One region of the Oceanobacillus sp. CF4.6 genome, then DNA from elsewhere that is predicted to be linked to it. Evidence: predicted binding sites of a transcription regulator. Region 1 holds the regulator's gene; each other region holds the start of a gene.
The links. Region 1 encodes LexA, which represses DNA repair genes until DNA is damaged. Its sites were predicted from a motif close to CGAACATATGTTCG; they were not measured.

Region 1 (7,187 bases):
TCTACCACATGAAAAGTCGAATAATGTGAAGGAGTTAAAACAAGGTGGAAAAAAAGTTGCCATGATTGGTGACGGAATTAATGATGCGCCTGCCTTAGCGGAGGCTGATTTAGGTATTGCAATAGGTGCTGGTACGGATGTTGCAATTGAAACTGCTGATGTTGTACTAGTAAATAGTAATCCAGTAGATATCTTAAATATAATTAAGCTGTCTAAAGCAAGTCGTAGAAAAATGGTTCAGAACTTAGGATGGGCTGCTGGATATAATATTGTTGCCATTCCTCTAGCTGCTGGTGTTTTGTATAATATTGGCATTGTGATAACTCCAGCAATTGGGGCAGTAGTTATGTCATTAAGCACAATTGTTTGTGCAATTAATGCTCAATTGTTGAAGATTGATTAAAATAAAACTAGGTTTTCATTGACTAAGTAGAGTTCCTGCTTAGTCTTTTTACTAAATCCCTTCCATTTGACGTCAATCCCAATATCACTATAAAACTCCTCAAAGTTATTATAGTTAACGGTTGTCATCTGAACATGCGGCTAAAAAGATAACTCCTATAATAACAGTTAGAATAGTTATTTTTTCATCTCTTTTTCCTTATATATCGCAAGTCTACTGTGACAAACAAAGAAATTTGAAAGCGGCGTAAAAAAATAAACTTAGGAAAATGATTTCCCATGAATGAACGTTTTTATTCTTCATATAATGAACCATTAGGACGAGATTCATAAAGGGGAATTATAGATGCCAAATTCACTATATGTTACATTCATAGGTATTTTTATTTTAACGATTTGGATTATATGGAATACTATCTATCACCGAAAGAAAATAACAGTGATGACCGGAATGATGATTTCGATGGTACTGGGGATGGGTGTTGGGTTAACCATGGGGGTAATACTTGGCATTCTACTGGCAGGCGATTTGTTTTCCTCCACTCTATTGGCGATGATAATAGGAATTGCAGCCGGTTTCCTTGCAGGTTTGCCGATTGGTTTGATGGCGGTTTTAGACGGAACATTAGCGGGAATGATGGGTGGGATGATGGGTGCGATGCTAGGGGAAATGATTGCTCCTGAGCACCAAAATACTTTAATAAGAATCATGTTCCTGTTATTGACCGGTACAATCATTATTCTGTTTCAATTAATGCAACAGGAATTTATAAAAAGCCCACATTATTGCTGAGTCATCCTGTTGTCATGACCGTAGTATTTGTACTTTTTATTATCGGATATAATCAGATGGGATCAGTGATTCCATCTTCACATTCACCGAATAGCAATAACAACCATCACAGTATGAGTACGAACAACTTAGTGATACAGGCTGACGAATACTCTTTTTCCCCAAGTCATACACAGATAATAGCCGGAGAAGAGATAACGATAACTCTAGATAATATCGGAGAATTGGAACATGAGTTGAAAATAAAAGAAGTGAATAGTTCACATAATCACCAAAAGAATAATGATGAAATTCATGTTCATAGCATGGCAGGAGAGCAACAGGAAATTTCATTTACTCCGGTTTCTCCTGGTGAATACAGTTATATTTGCACAATCCCAGGGCATGCAGAGGCCGGCATGATCGGAATAATTGAAGTTTCATCCTCGTAAATCAGAGGTGGGTTAAAATTATTAAAATATAAATAATAAGCTTAAGAAAGGAGAGATTGAAGAGTCAATCCTTTCTTTTTTAAGTAGTACCAAGGATTAGTGTTCAGCAATAATAACAAGGTTTCAGGAATAAATAAACTGAAATATTAGATTCGAATTATATTTTTGTATTAGTACACTGGAATTATTCGAAGTTGTGTTATACTAAAGAGGTAGTTTGGTAGCAAATGGTAACAAGCATACGGATGCTATCTAAAATCAATGACAATAGTTAATACTTTACTTTAGTAAAGTGAAATACAAAAGATAACGTAAAAGAGTCATTTCAGGTGTGAAGGATCGATTAGTTTTTCAATTAATAAAAACTATTGGAGGAATGACTGACATGAAAAAGATTGGGTTTTTAATGAGTACGAAAGAAAATGAAAAAAGGAGAGCTTTATTACCTCATCATATTGCTTCTATTAAAAATAAAAAATTTTTATTTTTTGAAAGTGGCTATGGTAACTTGCTAGGTTATACAGATGAAGATTATAGATCAGCAGGAGCAAACGTTGTTTCCAAACGTGAAATATTGAGCATAGATGTAATCTGTGATCCTAAAGTAGGGGATGCTAGCTATTTAAACGAACTTAGTCATGGAAAAACAATATTTGGTTGGGTGCATACGGTACAAAGTCAAGAAATAACTGATATATTAACAGGAAATGGCCTTACCGCAATAGCGTGGGAGAATATGTTTGAACAAGGTCGACATAGTTTCTGGAGAAATAATGAAATGGCTGGAGAAGCTTCGGTGCTACATGCCTTTTCCCTGTTTGGAAAAATGCCATATGATTGCAAAGTGGCTTTGATAGGAAGAGGAAACAGTGCTAGGGGAGCGTCAAGAATATTAACTTCATTAGGTGCAGATGTAACTGTATACGATAGAAATATGGAGAAATTATTAAGAAAAGAGCTAGGGAGTTACGATGTTGTTGTAAATGCGGTTTTATGGGATATTAATAGAGATGATCATTTAATATATAAAGAGGATCTTTTGATAATGAAGAAACCATCAATGATAATTGATGTAAGTTGTGATCGAAAAGGTGGTATTGAATCGAGTGTTCCTACATCAATAGAAAATCCAACTTATATAGTGGATGGTGTACTTCACTATATCGTCGATCATTCCCCAGCTTTATTTGCCTATACGGTTTCTGAGATTCTTGGAAAAGAACTAGTTAAATATATTGATATTATTATCGAAGACAGAGTTAAAGAAAATGAAGTTTTAAGTAACGCAATTATTGTAGAAAATGGGAAAGTAATGGATCAAAAAATTATTGAGTACCAGAATAATAAAACGTATGAAAAAGTATGACATCTCCATAGGGACCTTTAGATTTCCGAAGCTTCCTGCTTTGCCTTTATATAATAGAAAACAAAAAGAGAGGTTTTACCAACATTTGGTAAAGCCTCTCTTTTTGTTAATGGATGTTTCTGTATAACCCGATTACTTTTCCTAAGATGGTTACATTAGGATAGATTAAAGGGTCCATAGTAGCATTTTCAGGCTGCAAACGTATATGGCCTTTCTCCTTGAAGAAACGCTTCACCGTAGCCTCATTATCTTCTGTCATAGCAACTACAATATCACTGTTATCAGCTGTGTTTTGCTGTTTCACGATTACCATATCGCCATCAAGTATTCCCGCTTCTATCATACTTTCACCATCAATGACTAGTACAAATAAATTGTCATCAGGACTGGCAGTAGAACTAGGAAGTGGAATAAACTCCTCGATGTTTTCAACTGCTGTAATAGGAAGCCCTGCAGTTACCTTACCGATTACAGGAGCATAGCGTGCTTCGTTTTTCGGGATCTGATTCTCTTCGTTTAGGTCGATAATTTCTATTGCCCTCGGTTTGGTAGGATCTCTTCGAATGAAACCTTTGCTTTCTATTCTTTCCAGGTGACCATGTACGGTCGAACTTGAAGCAAGACCAACAGCTACTGCTATTTCACGAACGGAGGGTGGATAACCTTTTTGTTTAACTTCACTTTTTATAAAATCAAGAATCATTTGCTGTCTTTTTGAAAGTTTTGTCATCTAGTGCTCACCTCTCACATAGGATTTATTAATGATAGTTTACCATTTTATTATTGTATAAGCAAACATTCGTTCTAAAATTCGTTGACAGGACATATGTTCGGTAGTATACTTTAAATAGGCGAACAATAGTTCTAAAAAATTCAAAGGGGGACTATACCATGTTTGAAAAAATTTCAAAAACGGATGCTTTCTATTTAGTTGCTTTTGCATTATCATTGGGTTTCCTATACTTTTCCATGATTATTAGTGGGTAAATTTTAATGAAAGAGGGGCATTGGTTTGAATGCAGTAATATACTGTCGTGTCAGTACAGACAAGAAAACACAGGAAACATCATTGACGCGGCAAAAACAGGAATTGCTCCGACTTGCCGATAAATATAATTTTACTGTCATCGACTCTATTGAAGAACAGGTGAGTGGATACGAAATCGAGCGGGAAGGTATATTTAAAATGTTGGATTATTTTTCTGAAAAGAAAGCGGATTGCTTATTGATTCAGGATGAAACAAGACTCGGCAGAGGGAATACGAAAATCGCTCTATTTCACCAGCTTCAAAAATTAAATATCTCCATTTATACGGCAATTCATGATGGTGAACTGGAATTGACGGAGTCGGATTCAATGGTGCTTCAGATTGTAGGCATTGTCGAAGAATATCAACGTAAAATTCATAATATGAAAATAAAAAGAGGTATGAAAAAAGCAGTAAGTGAAGGATATGATCCGAGACGCAACCTTTCCAATAACAATAAGGCTCCGGGCAAGGAACGTATTTCTTTTCCAATTGAAGAGGTTATCCGTCTACGCGAAAATAAACTTACCTTTGATGAAATAACTAAGACGCTAAACGGTTTAGGCTATCATGTATCTAAAGCTACCGTACATAGGAGATATAGGGAAGCTCAAAATACTTGAATATCCAATCTTGGTAGAGTACGATGGAAAGGCAGGAATATACAAAATTCCCGCCTTTTTAATTTTGTTAAATTTACCGGGAGGGTAAAAAAATGCTATCGAAAGAAAAGCTGGAGCGGATTAATATATTGGCAAAAAAATCTAAAAATGAAGGTTTATCCGATGAGGAAAAAGTGGAACAAAAAAAACTGAGAGAAGAGTATTTAAATAATGTTAGAGGCTCATTCAAAAATCAGTTTAAATCAATGACCGTCGTAGATCCTGAAGGCAATGATGTAACCCCACAAAAAGTTCGAGACCTTCAGGAAAGAAACAAAAAACACTAAGAATACTAAAAATATATTTAATAATCATTCAAGTTAATTTGGTTGATAAACTAATTATAAGAAATTACTTGTTGCAAACGACATTTCATTATAGAATGTATGTGGATACTTAATTTCCTTAAAAAATGGAAGGAGTAATATTATGTCAGAAAATATCGAACAGTTATCAGTTAATACGATTCGTACATTATCTATTGATGCAATAGAAAAAGCTAATTCAGGTCATCCAGGTCTACCTATGGGGGCAGCACCGATGGCATACACACTTTGGACGGATTTTATGAATCACAATCCGAAAAGTTCAAAATGGTTTAACAGAGATAGATTTGTACTATCTGCCGGACATGGTTCTATGTTGCTTTACAGCTTGCTCCACTTATCCGGATATGACGTTAAAATTGACGATTTAAAAAACTTCCGCCAATGGGATTCAAGAACACCAGGACATCCCGAAGTAAACCATACGGATGGTATTGAAGCTACAACCGGTCCACTTGGTCAAGGTCTTTCAATGTCTGTCGGAATGGCAATGGCGGAAGCACATCTTGGAGCAAAATTTAACAAAGAGGACATATCTGTTGTAGATCATTTTACATATGCTCTTGTTAGTGACGGTGACTTGATGGAAGGTATTTCCCATGAAGCTGCATCACTTGCAGGACATTTAGGCTTAGGTAAATTAATTGCACTATATGATTCCAATGATATCTCACTTGATGGTGATTTAAACCGTTCCTTCTCTGATAATACAGATCAACGCTTTAAAGCTTATGGTTGGCAGGTTATCCAAGTAGAAGATGGTAACGATTTAAATGCAATCCGAAGCGCGATTAAAGAGGCTCAAGCTAACACAGAACAACCGACTTTAATTGAAATTAAAACGATTATTGGTTATGGTTCACCAAATAAATCTGCTTCTGCATCCTCCCATGGTGCACCACTTGGATTGGATGAAGTGAAGTTAACAAAAGAATATTATAAATGGACACATGAAGATTTCCACGTACCTGAAGAGGTATATGCAGACTTTAAAGGGAAAATTGTGGACAATGGTATAGAAAAAGAATCCGAGTGGAATAAATTAGTTGAAAACTATAAAGAAAAATATCCAGAACTTGCAGAGGAATTTGAATTAGCATTAAAAGGTGAACTACCTGCTAATTGGGACAAAGAGCTTCCTGTATACAAGCCTGAAGAAAAAGCACTTGCAACACGTGCATCTTCTGGTGAAGTTCTAAATGCAATTGCAAAATCAGTTCCTAATCTTTTCGGAGGAAGTGCAGATTTAGCAGGTTCAAATAAAACGAACTTGAATGATGATGCTGATTTCACGCGTAAAGACTATTCAGGCAGAAACATCTGGTTTGGTGTACGTGAGCATGCGATGGGTGCAGCACTAAATGGTATGGCATTACACGGTGGTCTCAACGTATATGCTGGTACATTCTTTGTCTTCAGTGACTACTTAAAACCAGCAATTCGTTTAGCTTCTATCATGAATGTGCCGGTTACGTATGTGTTTACACATGATTCTATTGCGGTTGGAGAAGATGGGCCAACACATGAACCTGTCGAACAATTAGCAGGATTGCGTGCCATTCCTGGACTATCATTGATACGACCAGCTGACGGAAATGAGACACAGGCAGCATGGAGACTTGCAATCGAATCTACTGATCAGCCGACTGCATTAGTTTTAACAAGACAAAATTTACCTACACTAGAAGGTACAAAAGAAAATGCATATGAAGGTGTTAAAAAAGGTGCCTATGTAGTAAGTAAATCAGATAAAGAAACACCTGATGCACTACTAATTGCAACGGGTTCTGAAGTGCAGCTTGCAGTAAGATCTCAACAAGCTCTAAAAGAAAAAGGTATTGATGTAAGTGTTGTAAGTATGCCATCATGGGATCGTTTTGAACAACAAGACGTGGCATATAAGAACGAAGTAATTCCACCACAAGTGAAAGCGCGTGTTGGAATCGAAATGGCTTCATCATTTGGTTGGGCACGTTATGTTGGTGACCAAGGAGCTGTTATCGGAATAGATCGTTTCGGTGCTTCTGCTAATGGCGATAAAGTGATCGAAGAATATGGCTTTACAGTAGAAAATGTAATCAGTCATGTTGAAAAAGTTTTAAAATAGCATAAAAAGATGGTTCCGTCTGGAGCCATCTTTTTGCTTTTTTATATCAAAAAGCGCATCCGTAAGTAATCC
Region 2 (7,187 bases), on a different contig from region 1:
TCTGGGGAAGTGTAATGAGTGTTCGTAAATTCCTGAAAGTTTAAGGTGACTAAGACTAATATAGAGAAGCAACTAGACAATTTTAATTGAAAAGGGGAAATACGAGTGAAAAAGCTAGCTACGGTTATTCTTATTGCCGTCTTAATTTTAGTGTCATTACCTGCAGGAATAAGTAAGGTATCTGCAGAATCAATTGGGGACCTGAACAAAGAAATCAATGAACTGGAACAAGAGAAATCCAAACTGGATCAAGAGAAGAACCAATTGGAAGGTACCAAAAAAGAAACCGAAAGTAAGTTGGGCGAGAATGAGGAACAACAGGGTTCGGTTGAACAGGAAATAAATACAATAGATGATGAACTTTCAAATACACAGAGTAAAATAAGCACAAAGGAAAATGAAATAACAGATACGAACAATGAAATAGAAGAATTAAACAACAAGATTAGTGAACTCTCTGATAGAATTGAAGAATTAAAAGAAGAGATTGAGATATTACAAGAAAGAATCATAAAACGTGATGCATTACTGAGAGAACGTCTTCGTGCGATACAGCAAAGTGGCGGCGAAATGAAATATATGGGCGTAATCCTTGGTGCCAACAGTTTTGGTGATTTCATCAGTAGAACTTCGGCAGTAAATACGATTATGGATCAAGATAAAGAGATTATGGAAGCACAAGCTGCAGATAAGAAAGCACTTGAAGGAAGTAAAAAAGAAGTAGAAGCAAACAAAGAAGAAGTAGAAACGAAAAAGGTTGCAGTGGAAGATAAGAAAAAGTCATTGGAAAACCAGAAACAAGATCTTGTAGCTCTAAAAAGTCAACTTGATGCACAGTTGGCAGAAAAAGAAACGTTAATGGCTTCACTAGAAGAAGAACATGGTGAGCTGGAAGAACATAAAATGAGTGTTGAAGAAGAACAGCAACTTTTGAGCGCGGAACAAAAGGCAAAAGAAAAGGCGATTGCAATGGCTTCAAGTAAAAAAGGTGAGCTCGAGCAATTGGCTAAAGAAGAAGAAGCGAGAAAAGCAGAAGCAGCGAGAAAAGCAGAAGCAGCACAAAAAGCTGAGGAAGCAAATAAGTCAAAGTCAAGTTCAAGCCCTAGTTCTAGCCCTAGTTCAACCCCTAGTCCTAGCACAAAATCAAATTCCAGCCCCGCGCCAAGCAGTAGTTCCGGTTCAGGAATATTTATAAAGCCAGCGGCTGGTTCAATCTCTTCCCATTATGGAATGAGATACCATCCAATTCACAATTACAATAAGCTTCATGCCGGAACGGATTTTGCAACACCTACAGGAACTACTTTGGTTGCAGTGGCTGACGGTGTTGTGAGTACAGCTGGATGGGTCAGTGGTTATGGAAATACAATAATGATTTCACATTATATCAATGGTAAAAGCTATACGACTCTTTCAGCGCATTTAAGCAGTATCTCTGTATCTGTTGGACAAGCGGTTAGTCAAGGTCAAGCAATCGGTAAAACTGGTAATTCCGGAGACTCAACTGGACCACATCTACATTTCGAAGTACATCCCGGTGGTTATAAAAATCCAGCTAACCCAATGACCTATTTAAAATAGTATGTTTACAAAAGGCATTCCCCAGTGGGTGTGCCTTTTTCTCTATATATTGTTTTAATTCCACAAAGCACAAAAGATAAAACCATAGTCATTGGTAAAATATAATGGTATGCTTTTCATATGAGATATCAGATAAAGTTGCTTGCAATTCGTAAACTTTTTGATCATGTCATATACTTTTACATAGCGAATAATAAGTTAGAGGTGGAATTATGAATTTAAAAAAATCACACATTGCATTAATCCTTGTTGCTGCACTTCTTCTAGGTTTTGCGGGTGCATATGCTGGGGTACAATTTGCACAGCCCGAGGAACCAGAAATACAGAGTTCCAATCAGCTTCAAAATAAGACGGCTAAAGACGTAGAAGAGGATCAATCAGAGCAATCTGGAGATTTAAATAAAATTACCCAGTCGTATGGTTTAATTAAACAGAATTACTTGGAAGATGTTGATGATACACAACTGATAGAAGGAGCAATAGAAGGTATGCTATCTACCCTGGAAGATCCGCATACCTCCTACATGGACCTTGAAACAGTAAGTCAGTTTAATGACCAAATCGAATCTTCCTTTGAAGGAATTGGTGCAGAGGTTAGCATGGTTAACGGACTTGTAACGATTGTTGCACCTATCAAGGATTCACCAGCAGAAAAGGCAGGATTGCGTCCCAATGACCAAGTATTAACTGTTGATGGGGAAGGTTTGGAAGGTTTAAACTTGAATGAAGCTGTTGCTAAAATTCGTGGTGAGAAAGGATCGGAAGTGGTATTGCAAATACAGCGATCCGGTGTAACAGAAGCGTTTGATGTGACCATTGTCCGTGACGAAATTCCTGTAGAAACGGTGTACAGCAGGACAGAAACAATCGATGGAAAACTTACTGGGATATTGGAAGTTACCAATTTCTCAGAGAACACATCTACTGAATTTGAAGAACAGTTAACAGCTCTGGAGAATGAAGAAATAGAAGGTCTGGTCATAGATGTTCGGGGGAATCCGGGTGGCTTATTAAATGTCGCTGAGGAGATTCTAGCGTTATTTGTCCCTAAAGATATACCATATTTACAAATTGAAGATAGCAACGGAGAAAAAGAAAAGTATTACTCACAATTGGATGAACAGAAAGAATATCCGATTAGTGTATTGATTAATGAAGGAAGTGCATCCGCTTCAGAGATTCTTGCTGTTGCCCTAAAGGAACTTGGATATGATATTGTTGGGGAAACAAGCTATGGAAAAGGTACCGTACAACAGGCAGTACCACTTGGTGATGGAAGTTCAATTAAACTGACAACCTTTAAATGGTTATCTCCAAATGGTGAGTGGATTAATGAAACAGGTGTTGAGCCTACGATAGAAGAAAAACAACCAGATTATTACTATACCTATCCGATTCAGGCAGAAGAACCTTTTACTTACGATCAAACAGCAGAAGCAATCGCAAATATGCAAGTAATGCTTTCTGGATTAGGGTATGATTCGGGCCGAACAGATGGATACTTTAGTGAAGAAACAAAAACTGCTGTATCAGAATTTCAAATAGATAATGATCTTGATTCAACTGGTGAAGTCAATCAGGAAACAGCCGGCTTAATTGAGACACAAATTATTGAAAAAATGCGTAATGGTGAAGATGATCAGCAGCTTGAAACTGCATTGGAAGAGTTATATCAATAGCATAAAAAATCGGTGAAAAGCAATAAGTTTTTAACAATCCACGAGGCATTGCTCGTGGATTTTCATTTAGTGAGTTTGGCTTGATAGATACCAACATGGCGATAAGCCAATTTTTTGATATAGCAGGAAAATAATAGATAACTATCGAATATAATAAATGATGGTCGTCAGACAGTAAAGAAGGTGAATCGTTTTGGCAGAAGCATGGCTAATTGAAATTTTCAAAGGTGTTGGAAGATTGTTTATGAACCCAATTGTATATTGGACAATCCTATTAATACTATTGGCAGGCTATAAACGTATCAAGCAGGAAAGAATTGATTTCGGATCTAAAGTATTCGACATTTTTTCAGAATGGAGAAGTACTTGGGGTGTATCGCTTATTACCGGTTTGGTTTTGTCTATCATTACAATCGGAGCAGGTATCGTTTTTTCTTATGAATTCATTGTATTATTAGCAATTATAACCATCATATTGAGTCTTGCTTTGAGATTTACGATGCTATCTCCGAGTTATACAATCGGCCTTACATTTTTACTTCTCTTATTCTTACCATCTTTGTTGGAAAACCAGACAGTAATAGATACAGAATTAATAACGGAAACGAACTTTACTGGACTAGCGTTGTTGGCGGGGTTATTGCTAACTGTGGAATCTATCCTGATAGGAAGAATAAAGCGTAATGAAACGTATCCAAGTATCGCTTTAAGTGATCGTGGAATATGGGTAGGTCAGCATCGAATTAAGAAACTAAGTGTTATTCCATTTTTTGTTATCGTACCAAATGGTTTAATCAGTCCTTTTGCACCTTGGTGGCCGTACTTTGCCATTGGAGAAGCATCTTATAGTCTCGTACTCATTCCTTTTTTAATTGGATTTGATTATTTAGCTAAAGGACATGAACCAATGCAAGCTACCAGAAAAATTTCTAAATTTAATGGGCTTTTAGGAACAGGAATAATAGTGATTGCTATAGGAAGTATCTATATTCCATCCTTGTCGATTGTAGCAATTGTGTTAGCAATTATCGGAAAAGAGTATTTAAATTATAAATACCGTCTTGGAGACAGATTACGGAGACCATTTTTTCAACCGCAGGAAAAGGGTTTAAAGGTTGTTGGTATCATTCCATCCACACCTGCTGCAAGGTTGGAGGTATATCCTGGTGAGACAATTGCAAAGGTAAATGGCCAAAGAATATCTACGGAAGCAGAATTCTACAAAGCATTGCAAGGAAGCGGAGCATTCTTTAAGTTAGATGTTTTGGATGATCGTCATGAGGTTCGATTTGTTCAAGGGGCACTTTATGAAGGAGACCACCATGAACTGGGACTTCTATTTTCATCAGCACCACACCGCCAGAAGAATGCTAAGAAAACTAAAACTAAACTATCGGGATGAGCAACCAATTGAATGGTTGCTCTTTGCCTTTTATTCAATAGAAATTGAAAGCAGCACGGTTCCTCACTCTATGAAAAAGGGGAAATGATTTTCGGAAGAGATTTATGGGTATTATAATTAAGAGCCTATCAAACAAATACATCGAATACTTGTTCGATTTTATGTTAAAATATATAATTAGAGATAGTAGAAAACTTTATAGAGAAACGGAGGATGCATCTATGAAGGATAAATTTGAATTGGTTTCAAAATATGAGCCTGCAGGGGATCAGCCTGAGGCAATAAAGGATATTACGAAAAAAGTTCTTGCCGGCCAGCGCCATCAAACATTGCTTGGTGCAACGGGAACAGGAAAAACATTTACAATGTCCAATGTGATTCGGGAAATCAATCGGCCGACATTGGTCATCGCCCATAATAAAACATTGGCAGGACAATTGTATAGTGAATTTAAAGAGTTTTTCCCGGATAATGCAGTAGAATACTTTGTTAGTTACTATGATTACTACCAGCCGGAAGCGTATGTCCCATCAACAGATACATTTATTGAAAAGGACGCCAGTATTAATGATGAAATCGATAAATTACGTCACTCGGCTACATCGTCCCTTTTTGAAAGAAAAGATGTATTAATTGTGGCCAGTGTCTCTTGTATATATGGTTTAGGTAATCCGGAAGAATATCGTAATCAGGTTCTTTCCCTACGAATGGGAATGGAAAAAGATCGGGATCAATTACTTCGCAATCTTGTAGACATTCAATATGCACGGAATGATATTAATTTTCAACGTGGTACGTTTCGTGTTAGAGGCGATTCTGTTGAAATTATTCCTGCTTCAAGGGAAGAGCGTTGTATTCGGGTAGAGTTTTTCGGAGATGAGATAGACCGTATCCGGGAAGTAGATGCGTTAACAGGTGAAATTATTGGTGATCGGGAACATGTTGCGATCTTTCCTGCATCCCACTTTGTCACCGGTGAAGAAAAAATGAAAATAGCGATTAACAATATCGAAAAAGAATTGGAAGAACGATTGAAAGAATTACGAGAAGCGAATCAGTTATTGGAAGCACAACGTTTGGAACAGCGTACTAATTATGATTTGGAAATGATGCGTGAAATGGGGTTTTGCTCTGGTATAGAGAACTACTCCCGACATCTGACGCTGAGAGAATCAGGAGCAACGCCATATACATTGATTGACTTTTTCCCGGAAGACTTCTTAGTTGTCGTCGATGAGTCCCATGTTACTCTCCCGCAAATCAGGGGAATGTACAATGGAGACCAGGCAAGGAAGCAGGTCCTTGTTGATCATGGATTTCGTCTTCCTTCTGCAATGGATAACCGTCCATTAAAGTTTCAGGAGTTTGAAGAAAAAACAAAGCAACTCGTTTATGTGTCTGCAACACCTGGACCGTACGAGCTGGAACATAACCCGGAAATGACGCAACAGATTATTCGTCCCACAGGTTTACTTGATCCAGAAATTGAAGTCCGACCAATTGAAGGTCAAATTGATAATTTAATAGAAGAAATCAATAAACGGTCAGAGCGAAATGAACGTGTTCTGGTTACAACACTTACGAAGAAAATGTCTGAAGATCTTACCGACTATTTGAAAGAGATTGGAATTAAGGTTGCCTATTTGCACTCGGAAATTAAAACATTGGAACGGATTGAAATTATTCGTGATCTCCGCGTTGGGACGTATGACGTTCTGATCGGAATTAACCTGCTCCGGGAAGGTTTGGATATTCCGGAAGTTTCCCTTGTTACCATTCTTGATGCCGATAAGGAAGGATTCCTACGTTCTGAACGAGCCCTAATTCAAACGATGGGTAGAGCTGCGCGTAATGAAAATGGTAGAGTTATTATGTATGCAGATAGGATCACTAATTCTATGCAGTTGGCGATGGACGAGACGACAAGGAGACGTACGATTCAGAGGGATTATAATGAAAAGTATGGAATCACACCGAAAACGATTATTAAAGAAGTCCGTGATGTGATAAAAGCAACCGTCGTAGCAGAAGATCAAGATAAATATGAAGGTAAAACGAAGAGTCTGAAGAAGATGACAAAGAAAGAAAGAGAAAAAGTAATCGAACAAATGGACAAAGAAATGAAGAATGCTGCCAAGTCGCTTGATTTTGAAAAAGCAGCAGAACTTCGTGATGTAATATTTGAATTAAAAGCGGAAGGATGACCATTTCATGCCCAGTAAATCAATTAAGATAAAGGGTGCCAGGGCCCATAATTTAAAAAATGTAGATATTGAGATACCGAAAAATAAACTTGTCGTTGTAACAGGTTTATCCGGATCTGGGAAATCTTCACTCGCATTTGACACCATTTATGCAGAAGGACAGCGCCGTTATGTTGAGTCCCTCTCCGCGTATGCAAGGCAATTTCTCGGTCAAATGGATAAACCTGATGTGGATGTGATTGAAGGATTATCGCCAGCCATTTCAATTGACCAAAAAACGACGAGTAAAAATCCGAGATCCACTGTTGGAACTGTAACGGA
Region 3 (7,187 bases), on a different contig from region 1:
GATTCTAGCATTTTCCTCATGTCTATCCATTCGGAGGGACAATGTTTTTAAGCCCCGGATTAGCAACCAGGAATCAAATGGGGAGAGAACGGCACCATTTGCGTTATGATTCAGAGATAATTTTGCACAAATCGCTTCACCTTTAGCCACGACTAACCCTGCTAAAACATCATTGTGACCCCCAATATATTTTGTGGCACTGTGAATGACAATATCAGCACCGAGACTGATTGGCTGCTGCAAGTAAGGCGTTAAAAATGTATTGTCCACAATTAATAGTAGATCATGTTGTTTTGCCAACGTTGCATACAGGCTGATATTGATTTCCTGCATCGATGGATTTGTTGGCGTTTCGATAAATATTGCCTTCGTATTGGGTGTTATTAGTTGCTCTGTTTTTTCAATATCGTCAAATGTATCATAGGTTGTTTTAATATCATAGATATCTGCATATTGTTCCAGCATACGGTATGTTCCACCATATAAATCCTCGGGTGCAATTAAATGGTCACCAGACCGGAAAAGGGAGAGGACTAATTGGATAGCTGCCATCCCGGAGCTACAGGCGTAACCTGTATCACCGGCTTCTAATTCAGCAATCCCTGCTTCCAAAATGTTACGAGTAGGATTTTTTGTTCGCGTATAGTCATAGCCAGTGGATTGTCCAAGTCCCTTATGCTGATAAGCTGTTGATAAATAAATGGGTGGATTGATTGCTCCGGTTTTCTCATCGCTTTTATTTCCTAACTGAGCTAATTTTGTTTCAATACTTTTGTTTGACATTTTTCAACCTCCAAATGTAAATAAGGGCCTTCTTCAACTAAGAAGAAGGCCCTAATATGTATGCATTCTTCTTATCTTCTAGGCAGAAATACAAACGCCTACTGGAATTAGCACCTTAACCTGCATGGTTTGGTTGCTGAGACATCAAAGGGCCAGTCCCTCCGTCTCTCTTGATAAGAGATTAAACTAATTTATGTAATTTTTCTAAATAATACTTTCAGCTTACAATATAAAATTAAAAAAAGCAAGAAGAATATAATATTTCTCCTGAATATATTGCATATATGGAAAGGTAAAGGAAAGAAGCAAGCACTTTTAGGATGCTATATGAATACCTAATAAAGAGGGTGGTTTATTGCCTATAGACTTACCAGATATGCAATTAATTTAAAGGAAGTGACTCTATTGTTTTATCATGTCAAAGAATTGCAATACCACGCAAAGCCGGAACGTCCAGATCCCGTGTTTGCTGGGAGACTGCAAGAAGTACTCGGGGGTCAATGGGGTGAGATGTCAGTAGCTATGCAATATTTATTCCAGGGTTGGAACACGCGCGGCGATGGAAAATATAAAGATTTATTGATGGATACCGGTGCAGAAGAACTTGCCCATGTGGAAATGCTTGCAACCATGATTGCAAGACTTTTGGACGGTGCTCCTGATATTGAATTGGAAGATGCTGCAAAGGATCCGATGGTGGCAGCAATTTTAGGAGGAATGAATCCACAACATGCAATTGTGTCCGGTTTAGGTGCCATGCCGGCGGATAGTATGGGGAATCGCTGGACAGCAAATTATATTATTGCAAGTGGAAACCTGCTTGCAGATTTTCGAATGAATCTGACTGCTGAATCACAAGGACGTCTTCAAGTTGCACGTCTATATGAGATGACAAATGATCGTGGTGTCAAAGATATGCTTTCCTGGTTACTTGCAAGAGATACCATGCATCAAAATCAGTGGTATGCCGCAATCAGAGAACTGGAAGAAAAAGAAAATATCGTTGTGCCGAGTACGTTCCCAAGGGAATTGGAAAAGGAGGAAGTAGCCTACACATTATTCAACTTTTCCATGGGGAATGAAAGTGCTACTGGAAGATGGGCGCACGGCCCAAGTATGGATGGCTGTGGAACGTTTAATTATGTTGAGGACCCAGTTCCATTGGCACCAGCACCGAAACTTCCCCCAGCTCCACCGTACATTTTTGATACACCATTATGGGCGTTGAGAAAGTCCGACGATCTGCCGGAACCGGATATGAAATAACATACAAAGTGGACTGTCTATTATTATAGACAGTCCACTTTCATTTTACCCCAAGGTAAGGGAAGGAGACTGTTACCAGATTAATTCTTGTTATAACTACAATCGGATGAAATCATTTGATGAGATATAATGATAGAATAATACTCCTTTAGTTCCTCTATTTAAACAATTGTACTAGTTTCCCCACAACACTGCTTGGTCTGAATAGACAAGTGAAAAAATTCACCTTACAATGAATATATTCCCATAAAAATCGACTGTTGTAGAATTATTCAAATCGTGTTTTAAAAATCCGGAAAGATCAAAAAGCATATAAAGAGTAAATTAGAATAGAAGAAAGGGATGGTTACATATGAAATTAAGTGTACTCGATCAAGCACCTGTAACGAGTGGAAATACAGCTGTAGATGCATTGAGAAAAGCAGAAGAATTGGCTATCTTGGCAGATGAGTTAGGCTATCACCGATTGTGGATGGCTGAGCACCATGGGACAGAAACTCATGTTAGCTCAGCGCCAGAAGTAACGATTGCCCGTTTGGCTGCTAAAACAAAAAGTATACGCATCGGAACTGGTGGCATTATGATGATGCATTATTCGCCTTTAAAACTAGCCGAGGTGTTCAAAACACTTAGTGCCTTTTCTCCTGGGCGGATTGATTTTGGCGTCGGTCGTGCACCGGGTGGCGATAGAGATGCTATATATGCGCTATCCGAAGGGCGTCAGCCGATGTTAAACAATATGTATGAAAAATTTGCGACAACATTAAAATTAATCAATGATGAAGTACCGGAAGATAGCTTGTACAAAATGGTTGCAACACCATCCCAAATAACCTTGCCAGAAGCATGGATGCTGGGATCAAGCGGTAACAGTGCATTAAAAACGGCACAAATGGGTGTTGGCTATTCTTTTGCGCAATTTTTTAATGGGGAGATGTCAAAAGAGATTTTAGACACATACAAGCATCATTTTCAGCCATCCGTATTTATGGAGAAACCGGAAATTAATGTGGCATACATGGTTACCACTGCTGAAACAAAAGAAGAAGCTGAATTTGAGGCGCTACCACAAGATATATCCCGATTATGGCTTTCGAAAGGGCGCATAGGACAAACATTAACACCTGAAGCCGCCGAAGACTACCCGTTGACTGAAATCGATCGAATGACCATCCAAAAAGATCGCAAATTGCATTTAGTAGGATCAGCTAAAGAAGTGGCAACACAATTACAAGAAGAACAAGCACAATACGGATTTGATGAAGCAATGATTTGCAGTATCCCGCACTCGCAGGAAAAACGATTGGAAGTTTATCGTTTATTGGCAAGGGAACTGTTTTAAATAGGAAAAAGAAAAAAGAATTGACTTAGATCAATTCTTTTTTCATCTGCGCAATGTTTATTCACACAGTGTTCCTTTGTAGCCTTAGTAAGAAATATAGGGAAATGCTATTTCAAAAACACACGCCATCGTTTATAATGAAATGAACGAACGTGTGTTTTTATTTGGAGGTTGACTTATGAAATTAATACTAGCTGAAAAACCATCCGTTGCAAAAAACATTGCAGACGCATTAAAAATTAAAACGAAAAAAGACGGCTATTTTGAAGGAAACGGCCATATTATTACATGGGCTTTCGGTCATCTCGTTGAACTTTATGATGCTAAGGATTATGACAGTAAGATGAAAAGCTGGAAAATGGATAACTTTCCTTTTATCCCATCTGATTTTAAATATAAAGTGAAGAGCAGTCCGCTAAATAGAGCAAAGTCTGATGCTGGAGCAGCCAAGCAGCTCAAAACAATTCAATCTCTAATGAAACGACAGGATGTAGATGCAATTATTTCTGCATGTGATTATGATCGAGAAGGTCAGTTAATCGGAGACAGTATTATTTACCGCGGTGGTGTGAAGCCAAAAGCTGAAGTTTATCGTCTTTTGTTAAATGAATGGACGCAAAATGAAGTTTTACATGGTTTGGAAACAATAAAACCAAATACTGCTATGAAGCCGCTTCGGGATGCTGGAATCAGCAGGCAGTGGGCCGACTGGGTGATTGGCATTAATTTAACTTCTGTAGCAACCTTAAAATATCAAAAAGGAAAAGGGAAAGCATTAAACATTGGCAGGGTCTTATTACCCACACTCAAAATAATCTATGATCGTGATAAAGAAATTGAAAATTTTAAGCCGGAAGATTATTTTAAGCTGAAAGCAACATTTCAGACCCAGAATAATCATGAATATGAAGGTACATATATGGAAGGCAAGGAGGAAAAATTTAAGAAAAGGGAAACTTTGAATGCGATTCATGATGCTATACAAAATAAGCAAGCTGAAATCATTGATAAACAGGTGGAGAAAAAGAAAGAGTTTCCTCCATTCTTATTCAACCTTTCCAATCTTCAAGGGTATATCACGAATAAATTCAGAGGCTGGACATCGGATAAAGTATTGAAAGTGGCCCAAGCGCTTTATGAAAAAAAATATATTACATATCCACGAACATCCAGTATGGCCTTGGAAGAAAGTATTGTTGGTAAAACAGCTACTGTATTAAAGACGCATTCCGAAGATTTGCCATATAGGAACGAAATAAAGTTTATAAAATCAAAAAGAGTCTTTAATAATGCAAAAGTGGAAAGCCATAGTGCCATTATTCCAACTTACTTAAAGCCAAAACGACTTTCTGCGGATGAAAATATTGTTTATACAGCAATTAAAAACCGTTTTATCATGCAATTTATGCCAATTGCCGAATATGAAGAAACGAAGCTAATCACGAAAATCGATGGAAATGATCTGCGTGGAGTTTTTGTTTCCAAAGGGAAGGTACAGCTTGTGGAGGGTTGGAAAAAAGTCGAGAAGATCCAATCCAAGGATACATTATTACCATTGGTTGAAGAGAAAGACCGTGTTCGTTTAATAGATTCCGAGGTGACTTCTCATGTTACCAAGCCGCCAAAACACCATACAGAGCAAACCTTACTACGTGTAATGGAAACATGTGGAAAAAGCTTCAAAGAAGAAGATGACAGTGAAGAATTAATGGGAAGCATTTTAACAGGGTTTAGTATAGGAACACCGGCAACAAGGGCAGAAACAATCAAGAAACTAAAAGACGTTGGTTATATTACGACAGATAGTAAAAATCTGCTATGCTCTGATCTTGGCAAGCGACTTGTTGAAACTTTCCCTGTACATGATTTGTTTGACCTGGAATTTACCGGGCGACTGGAGAAAGCATTGTCGGATATTCAAAAAGGAAAAGCAAGCAAAAAGGAATTCCTTAATCATGTTTTTCATTTTACGAATAATTCAGTAGAAACGATTAAAAATGGGGAAGCAATTATTATTAAAGAAGTAAGCTCATCTAGAGCTACTAATGAAGTATTAGGGATTTGCCCACAATGTGGTGGGAAAATAACAGACGGATATAAAAGCTTTGGTTGCAGTAATTGGAAAAAGGGCTGTAAATTTGTCATTTGGAAAAATGATAAGTTTTTAGCAACAATGAAAAAGAAACCAACCAAAACAATGGTAAAGGATTTGCTGAAGAATAATAAAACCCACGTAAGGGGACTAACAAGCAAAAACGGAAAAAAATTCAATGCTTATTTAAGCTATGAAGAGAATGCAGAAAATGACTATTACAGTTGGAAAATGGATTTCTCAAAATAATAAAGGGTATGAGCGCATGGAATATTTTTTCAAGCTTTTAGTTGCCAAATGGTGTATACTAAGAAGTAGAGGTAGCATAATTCATTAAACGGATATCTTGAAGAATTATATTTACGATGCTAATTTTCCTCGAAACAGAAGGATGATACACATGAAAAAAGTTATCGTAAGTACGAAGGAAAACCTAGTTTACGGCACACTTATATGGATCTATGCGAGTAATAAAAAAGTATATCACAGCAGTAGGTGCATTGATGGTGATGCAGCATTCAGTGATTACGATTCACATTATATGGGGAAAGTCCACGAGCTTTATCGAAATCAGGAAAAGCAACCCGCACTTTTTAACCGTATGCTTGCAAAATCAGATAGAATTTTCGGTGTTTGTTTAAATAATCGACGTCTTGATAATGGGTCAAAAGATGTAAAGGTTTTATTTTTCCCAAACTGGGAAGATGTTCAGGAATTTGCTGAAAATGATTTCCCAGTCCTTGCTGAAACTCGACAAAATAACAAAATTGAAGCAAAACAAAAGTGGATGGAAAGAGGAAAAGCTTTTTCCAGCAAGAAAAAAACGATATAAAGCTTATAAAAGAACTGTCCCAGTAGGTCTTGAACCTGCATTGGGCAGTTTTTTTATTTTACTAAACTTTAAATGGGATTAAATAGCTGAAAAGGTTTGAAAAATATACCAATTAAGGCTTACAATAGGATAAATACTAAATATCGGTAATAACAGACAAAAACGATATAGGAGCTGAAAAATGAAGAATAAAAAACTGATAATCATTAATGTGTTGACATTGGTTGCTTTCTTTATAGTTGTGAGTGCCGGTATTCATCGTGCTGAAGCTACAAAAAATGAATATGAAAAAAGCGACAAGGAAGACGAAGAAATAAGGAATGTTGTTATCACTGAGACGGAAACGGAAGTACAGGAGCTCAGCCCCAATAATGAAAATGTGGAGATATTTACTCCAACAGTTTTTGTAAAAAGAGAAAATGCGGGATCTATCGCATTGCAGAATATGGATCGGTTTTCCATTCAAGAAGAATCGGTGGAAGTGTCAGAAGAGAAAGAAGAGGAATTGACGGAAGTAGTGGAAAATGAAGAAGAAAACACTACCCATTTTTCTACAGAAAGTTCTGAAAGCAGCACATGGAAGTCAAGCAGCAAATCAACTGGAAATAATGAAATTAAAAAGGTTGAAAAAAAGCAGGTAATAACTACACAACCTAAGGAAAGTAAGAAGGAAGACAAAACTAAAGAAGAGCCAGTTGAACAAGTCAAAGAAGAAAATCAAAAAGAGGAAGAAGAGAAACAAGAATCAGCTCCAGAACCAGATTTAGAACCAGAGCCAAATCCGGAACCAAATCCAGAACCGGATCCAGAACCAGATCCAGATCCAAATCCAGAACCCGATCCAGATGAAGAATCAGAAACAAAGCAGAAAC

Region 2: a site for LexA is predicted at 4,805-4,818, ahead of uvrB (excinuclease ABC subunit UvrB). Genes of this name have one in related genera too.
Region 3: a site for LexA is predicted at 3,539-3,552, ahead of ACHABU_RS09800 (DNA topoisomerase). Genes of this name have one in related genera too.

What each region holds. Positions count from the first base shown of each region.
Region 1 is NZ_JBIMEX010000017.1:39,614-46,800, forward strand. Features, by position in the region: gene ACHABU_RS19320 (copper-translocating P-type ATPase) at 1-403, shown strand, start outside; gene ACHABU_RS19325 (hypothetical protein) at 749-1,195, shown strand; gene ACHABU_RS19330 (plastocyanin/azurin family copper-binding protein) at 1,252-1,626, shown strand; gene ACHABU_RS19335 (N(5)-(carboxyethyl)ornithine synthase) at 2,012-2,992, shown strand; gene lexA (transcriptional repressor LexA) at 3,099-3,722, opposite strand; gene ACHABU_RS19345 (YneB family resolvase-like protein) at 4,005-4,643, shown strand; gene ACHABU_RS19350 (DUF896 domain-containing protein) at 4,736-4,969, shown strand; gene tkt (transketolase) at 5,112-7,115, shown strand.
Region 2 is NZ_JBIMEX010000002.1:169,696-176,882, reverse strand. Features, by position in the region: gene ftsX (permease-like cell division protein FtsX) at 1-44, shown strand, start outside; gene ACHABU_RS04480 (peptidoglycan DD-metalloendopeptidase family protein) at 106-1,581, shown strand; gene ACHABU_RS04475 (S41 family peptidase) at 1,794-3,260, shown strand; gene ACHABU_RS04470 (PDZ domain-containing protein) at 3,454-4,662, shown strand; gene uvrB (excinuclease ABC subunit UvrB) at 4,884-6,866, shown strand; gene uvrA (excinuclease ABC subunit UvrA) at 6,874-7,187, shown strand, end outside.
Region 3 is NZ_JBIMEX010000005.1:77,985-85,171, reverse strand. Features, by position in the region: gene ACHABU_RS09815 (methionine biosynthesis PLP-dependent protein) at 1-783, opposite strand, end outside; SAM riboswitch class I at 852-963, opposite strand; gene ACHABU_RS09810 (manganese catalase family protein) at 1,189-2,049, shown strand; gene ACHABU_RS09805 (LLM class flavin-dependent oxidoreductase) at 2,402-3,391, shown strand; gene ACHABU_RS09800 (DNA topoisomerase) at 3,570-5,732, shown strand; gene ACHABU_RS09795 (hypothetical protein) at 5,884-6,315, shown strand; gene ACHABU_RS09790 (hypothetical protein) at 6,497-7,187, shown strand, end outside.